2 regions of the Alcaligenes sp. WGS1538 genome follow, and region 1 is predicted to be linked to the other one. Evidence: riboswitches for the same ligand, from Rfam matches in the RefSeq annotation. Region 1 holds a riboswitch; the other holds the start of a gene.
What was found. Region 1 has a riboswitch for thiamine pyrophosphate ahead of ACF3ND_RS08970 (sodium:solute symporter family protein). Riboswitches for the same ligand answer to the same signal wherever they lie in the genome.

Region 1 (3,377 bases):
GGCGTGGTCACCCGGCGCAGCGGCGTGCTGGCGGCGATCAGGTCGAACACCGCTTCCGGCGTGGCCGCCGAGGCGTCCGTGGTGCGCAGCAGGCCGCCGGAGATCATGTTGACGGTGATCTGCTGCGGGCCCAGATCCTGCGACAGGGTGCGCGTCAGGGACAGCAGCGCCGCCTTGGCGGCCGTGTAGTCGTGATACGGCACGACGGGATTCTGGAACAGGTTGGTGCCGATATTGATGATGCGGCCAAAGCCGGCTTCCTGCATGCCCGCCAGGGCGGCCTGCGTCGTGTTCAAGGCTCCGCCCACCACGCCTTCCAGCTGCTGATGCAGGTCGGCCCAGCGCAGCGTGTCCGCATGCGGGCGCGCATCGCCGTTGAACTTGAAGGCCGGCAAGGCATTGTTCACCACCGTGGTGACGGGCGCGCCGAAATGCTGGCGCGCCGCGGCGAACATGGCCTGAACCGCTTGCGCGTCGGTCACGTCCGCCTGCACCGCCAGGCACTGGCCGGGAAACTCGGCCGCCAGGGCCTGCGCGCCCGCTGCGCTTGTCAGGTAATTGATGACCACCCGCGCGCCCTGGCGCGCAAAGGCGCGCACCAGGCTGGCGCCCAGGCCGCGCGCCCCGCCCGTGACGAGGACGACTTGCCGTGAGAGTTCCGAAATAGTGTCCAGAGACATGACATTCCTTCCAAAGATTCGGCGAGGATGTCAGCCCTGTTCGGACAGGGGAAATGAGGGTTCGACATCCCTTCGCCAGTATGAGCTGGATCAGGTTCGACGGGTTTTATCTCAGCCCTTTTGAAAAGGACACCCCGTGCCGCAGGGCAGACCATAGCACAGAACGCGCCTTCAGTCTTTATTGACTTTCAGGCCGCACGCTTCTAAGCTTTGCGCAGTTCCTGGGGGAGTCCTTGGAACGTGTTCATTCCACGGCCCGCAAGACGGCGACCAACCGCAGTCCTGGCGCGCGACGGCAAGGCCATGAAAAGACCATGAACACGTTCTTGACGGGCTGAGATTCCGCTCTCATGCGGTAACCCTTCGAACCTGATCCGGATCATGCCGGCGAAGGGAAGGAAACGCGGCCCATCGGCCTGCCTGCAGCCCGTCACGCTGCGCGCGCCGCCTCACACGCCCATTTCTATCCCTCCATTCTTGTCCGCCCTGCGCCCAACCGGGCCGCTGCAGGCGGGTTCGCGCCTGCCCTGGCAGGCTTTGGGGAGATATCATGCTGAACCAGAACGCCACGCTGCTGTGGCTGCTTGCCTTTTCAACCCTGTTCGCGGTGGCCGGGGTGCTGTACGCCCGGCGCCAGAACGGTTCCCTGGAAGACTTCGTGGTGGCGCGCAACAGCCAGAGCGCGCTGGCCACCATCCTGACCCTGCTGGCCTCGTCCCTGGGCGCGTGGATCCTGTTTTCCCCCGCCCAGGCGGCCACCTGGGGCGGCCTGTCCGCCGTGATCGGCTATGCGCTGGGCTCCATGTCCCCGCGCCTGGTCATGATCCCGCTGGGCAAGCGCATGCGCGAGCTGCTGCCGCGCGGCCACAGCCTGACCGAGTTCGTCATCGCCCGCTACGGCCGGCCCATGTATGCGCTCACCTTGCTGATCATGCTGTTCTACATCTTCATCGCCATGACGGCGGAAATCACCGCCATGTCCAAGATGATCACCCTGATCGCGCCCATTCCCTTGTGGGTCACGGCCAGCGTGGTGCTGGTGGCCACGCTGATCTACACCTCCTACGGCGGCCTGCGCGCCTCCATCTTCACGGACAAGGTGCAGATGCTGGTGATCGTGCCCATGCTGTTCCTGATCGTGCTGCTCGGCTGGCAGGCCGTGGGCGGCCCGGCGCAATTGCTGCGCACCGTGGAGCTGCAGGCGCCGCGCCTGGTGGAGCTGAGCGACCCGGTCGGCGTCAAGGCGGGCCTGACCTTTTTCGTGGCCATCCTGCTGACCGGCCTGTTCCACCAGGGCAACTGGCAGCGCATCTATGCCGCCCGGAGCGACAAGGCCATGCGCAACGGCTTTCTGCTGGGCGGCCTGTTCGTGGCGCCCTTCATCTTCCTGATGGGCTTGTTCGGCCTGGCCTTCGTGGGCCTGGGCGGCCAGGGCGACAGCTCCGTGGCGCTGTTCAACGTGATTCTGCCCCAGGCGCCCGTCTGGTTCCTGGTGCTGCTGATCCCGCTGGGCCTGTCGCTGGTCATGAGCAGCGCCGACACCGTCATCAGCGCCGTCTCCAGCCTGGTGGCCGTGGACCTGGGCCGGCTGATGCCCCAGCGCAGCACCGCCCAGATGATGCGCCTGGCGCGCTGGCTGGTGTGGCTGAGCGCCATCCCGGTGCTGGTGGCCTCCTCCCAGGGCTACAGCGTGCTGTACCTGTTCCTGCTGGCCGATCTGCTGTGCTCGGCCGCGGCCTTCCCGGTGTTCTTCGGACTGTACAGCCGCCGCTACGACGGCATCACGGCCACCCTCAGCACCGTGGCGGGCCTGGCTGCGGGACTGGCCATCTTCCCGCGCCCCGACGGTCCGCTGGACTATCTGCTGGAATCCTTCGTGCTGGCGGCCGTGGTGCCCGCGCTGGTCACCGCCATCATCATGCCCCTGCGCCGGCGCCTGCCTCAGTTCGACTTCGGCAAGCTGGCCGGCTCCACGCGGGTGCTGGACCAGAACTGAATTTGATCACGCACAGGCGCGCCGATCTCGCCATCAAGGACGGGGCCGGCGCGCAAGTACAGGATCAGGGCTGGATCTGCCCCTCAGGGGCCGTCAACAGAATCAGCTCCACGCGCCGGTTGCTGGCCCGCCCTTCGGAGCTCGCGTTGTCACCCAGAGGCCGCGTATCGGCATAGCCCACGGCGCTCAGGCGTTGACTGGCCACGCCATTGGATTCCAGATAGCGCACCACGCTGCCGGCGCGCGCGCCGGACAGTTCCCAGTTCGAGGGGTAGCGGTAGCTGCGAATGGGCACCGAATCCGTATGGCCTTCGATGACGATCTGGTGCGATGTGGAGTTCAGCACCGTCACCAGCTTGCGCAGCACGCCCAGGCCTTCCAGCCCCAGGTCCGCGCCACCCGAGGAGAACAGGATTTCGCTGTTGATGCGGAAACTGATGGACTTGTCGTTGACCACGATGTCGATATCGTCGCCCAGTCCGTCCAGCTGCAGGCCATGATCGCCCGCGCCCTGCCCCGGCGCCTTGCCGCTTTCGGGCAGCAGCCCCGCTCCGGCCGGCATCACGCCGGCGCCGGCGGCCCCGGCCTGGGCCACTGCCGCCACCCCGCCCTGCCCCGCGCCCGCTTCCGACTGGGCGCGCTTGCCGGCGAAGGACAGCATGACGATCATCAGCACCAGCAGCAGCGTCATCATGTCCAGA
Region 2 (3,377 bases), 1.4 Mb from region 1:
GGACGCACGGGCAAGCGTCATTCGCAACGGCGGGCGTACAAAGAGTTCATCCCAGGGTCCTGGCGCCGGACGAACCGCATGATGCGGAGGGAAAGAACGACAAACCAAGGCTTCAGTCGCGCAGTTCGCAATTGGCGGCAAACATGTAACCCCAGTTGTGCACCGAGCGCACCGGCAGCACGGCATCGCCCCGATTGAACTTGCGGCGCATCCGGCTGACCAGCACCCCCAGCCGATTGATGAGCAGAGCCGAAGGCGGATCTTCGATCTCGCCCTGCACACCGGCGATGGCGCTGAGCAGTTCATGGTGGCTGGCGCGCCGGTCGGGGTGATGCAGCAGGCAGCAGATGAAAGAGCGCTCCGTGGTGGTCAGGGCGAAGGATTGCCCGTTGGGCGCCACCAGGGCCCAGCCTTCCTGTGTGAGCGCCCAGTCGGCGCGTTGGCGCAGTTCGGGCAGCATGGGCACCTGCATCAGGCGACGCTGCAGGCTTTGCAGGCTGGCCGCCAGCAGTTCGAAGGACGCATCCCTGGGACACAGTTGGTCTCCGCCGCTGTGCAGCGCCTGGAGCATGGCCGCGTCGGAATAGTCCGCCTGCATCAGGATGCCGACCTGCGGGCACAGCATGCGCAGGCGCACGGCGGCCGCGCAGATATCGGACAAGGCGCCGCCCAGCCAGGCGATGCACACCGAGCCCATGTGCCTGCCCCGGCTTTGCGCCAATTGCAGCAAGGCGGTGGAGTCGCGGCAGGAAATCGGCCGATAGCCCCGTTCCGCCAGGGCCTTGACCTGCTGTTCCAGCAGGTTTCGATCAGGAATGACACTGGAGAGGTACAGCACAACAGGACCGCCAGTAACCACATTTGTAACCGACATAGTTGATACCTTAACTATAATGACGCCAGATGACCCTGCCTGACATTATAAATCACAATCGTGTTATTTAATCAAAACCATCGTGGTGGTCGTTGCATCAACAATCTGTGGTGTGAAAAACTTCTCCGAACGCCTGCGCCACGCACGGCAACAACGCGGCCTGTCGCAGGCCGGGCTGGCCCGCTTGTGCGGCCTGAGCCAGAGCGCCATCTCCAACTACGAGAACGGCACGCGCCGCGACGCCCGGGAAATCCTGGACCTGGCCAAGGCCTTGAGCGTCAGCGCGCAGTGGCTGCGCAACGGAGTGGGCATGATGGAGCCCCGGGCGGGCGGCGTCCTGGTCATGCATGAACCGGACGGCGGACCGCCCATCGTCACCTGGCCTTTCAGCCGCTTTTCCGTGGATGAAATCGTCGCGCTGCCCGTGGCCGAGCGCGAACTGCTCGAGCGCACCGTGCGCCACCTGCTCGACGGCATGAAACCCCGCTAGCGGTCCCTCTCGCGGCAAGGCCGCAGCCCCATCATCACATACGGGATTATCCACCAAAACCATCGTGGTTGGCGTTCCATGAACAATCACTGGTGTGAAGCACTTTTCCGAACGCCTACGCCATGCCCGGCAGCAGCGCGGCCTCTCCCAGGCCGAGCTGGCCCGGCTCTGCAACCTGAGCCAGAGCGCCATCTCCAACTACGAGAGCGGCGCGCGCCGTGACGCCCGCGAGATCCTGGACCTGGCCAAGGCCCTGAACGTCAGCGCCCAGTGGCTCAAGAGCGGCCTGGGCCCCATGGAGATCAGCGTGGGCGGCGCACTGGTCATGCATGAACCGGACGGCGGACCGCCCATCGTCACCTGGCCCTTCAGCCGCTTCTCCGTGGACGAGATCGTGGCGCTGTCCGGCAAGGACCGCGAACACCTGGACCAGACCATACGCCATCTGCTCAATGGCATGAAAAGCAAATAAGCTTTATCAGCCCACAGACAGGTCCAAGACACCTATACTTGTCCTCACGCAGGGGTACTCGCCGCAGGCGGGTTGAGAAACACCCTCGTACCAGTACGGATAATGCCGATGCTGGGAGCGTGCGCCCCAGGTGCAATGCCTGCAAGGTGCTTCTTCCTATATCGGCTCCACCCCTTCCTTGGAGCTGCAATGACAAGCAAAAACCCAACTTTCACGGCCACCGCGGCCAGCGTGGACCCGGCTGCGATCCAGCCTTTGCCCAATTCCCGCAAAATCTACCAGACCGGCTCGCGTCCCGACCTGCGCGTGCCGTTCCGCGAGATCACCCTGGCCGACACCCCCAGCCAGTTCGGCGCGGAGCGCAACCCCCCGCTCAGCGTCTACGACACCAGCGGCCCCTACACGGACCCGGCCGCCCATATCGACATCCGCAAGGGCCTGCCGCCGCTGCGTCAGGCCTGGATCCAGGAGCGCGACGACACCGAGCTGACCGCCGGCCTGAACAGCCAGTACGGCCGGGCCCGGCAGGCCGATCCGGAGCTGGACGCGCTGCGCTTCGAGCTGGTCCGCCGGCCGCGGCGCGGCAAGCCCGGCGCCAACGTCACCCAGATGCACTATGCGCGACGCGGCATCGTCACGCCCGAAATGGAGTTCGTGGCCATCCGCGAGAACCTGCGCCGCGAGCACTACCTGGAGAGCCTGCGCGCCAGCGGCCCGCAAGGCGAAGAAATGGCCCGCCGCCTGACCCGCGTGCATCCCGGCCAGGGCTACGGCGCCACCCTGCCCGCTCTGGTCACGCCCGAATTCGTGCGCGACGAGATCGCGCGCGGCCGGGCCATCCTGCCGGCCAACGTCAACCACCCGGAAACCGAGCCCATGATCATAGGCCGCAATTTCCTGGTGAAGATCAACGCCAACATCGGCAACTCGGCGCTGGGCTCGACTATCGGCGAAGAAGTCGAAAAGATGACCTGGGCCATACGATGGGGCGCGGACACCATCATGGACCTGTCCACCGGCAGGAACATCCATGAGACGCGCGAATGGATCATCCGCAACTCGCCCGTGCCTGTGGGCACCGTGCCCATCTACCAGGCCCTGGAGAAGGTCGGCGGCATTGCCGAAGACCTGACCTGGGACATCTTCCGCGACACGCTGATCGAGCAGGCCGAACAGGGGGTGGACTATTTCACCATCCACGCCGGCGTGCGCCTGCCCTTCATCCCGATGACGGCCAGCCGCATGACGGGCATCGTGTCGCGCGGCGGCTCCATCATGGCCAAATGGTGCCTGGCGCATCACCGCGAAAGCTTCCTGTACGAGCACTTCGAAGACATCTGCGACATCATGAAGCAGTACGACGTGGCCTTCTCGCTGGGCGACGGCCTGCGGCCCGGCTCGGGATACGACGCCAACGACCAGGCCCAGTTCGCCGAACTGCGCACCCTGGGCGAGCTGACCCAGGCAGCCTGGAAGCACGATGTGCAGGTCATGATCGAAGGCCCCGGCCACGTGCCGCTGCACCTGATCCCGGAAAACAT

Region 2: another riboswitch for thiamine pyrophosphate. It lies ahead of thiC (phosphomethylpyrimidine synthase ThiC); the one in region 1 lies ahead of ACF3ND_RS08970 (sodium:solute symporter family protein).

The regions. Positions count from the first base shown of each region.
Region 1 is NZ_CP171109.1:1,921,207-1,924,583, reverse strand. Features, by position in the region: gene ACF3ND_RS08975 (3-oxoacyl-ACP reductase) at 1-680, opposite strand, end outside; TPP riboswitch at 731-827, opposite strand; TPP riboswitch at 894-1,093, shown strand; gene ACF3ND_RS08970 (sodium:solute symporter family protein) at 1,231-2,676, shown strand; gene ACF3ND_RS08965 (flagellar motor protein MotB) at 2,741-3,377, opposite strand, start outside.
Region 2 is NZ_CP171109.1:3,273,010-3,276,386, forward strand. Features, by position in the region: gene ACF3ND_RS15210 (DNA-binding response regulator) at 113-874, opposite strand; gene ACF3ND_RS15215 (helix-turn-helix domain-containing protein) at 987-1,364, shown strand; gene ACF3ND_RS15220 (helix-turn-helix domain-containing protein) at 1,459-1,836, shown strand; TPP riboswitch at 1,877-1,970, shown strand; gene thiC (phosphomethylpyrimidine synthase ThiC) at 2,026-3,377, shown strand, end outside.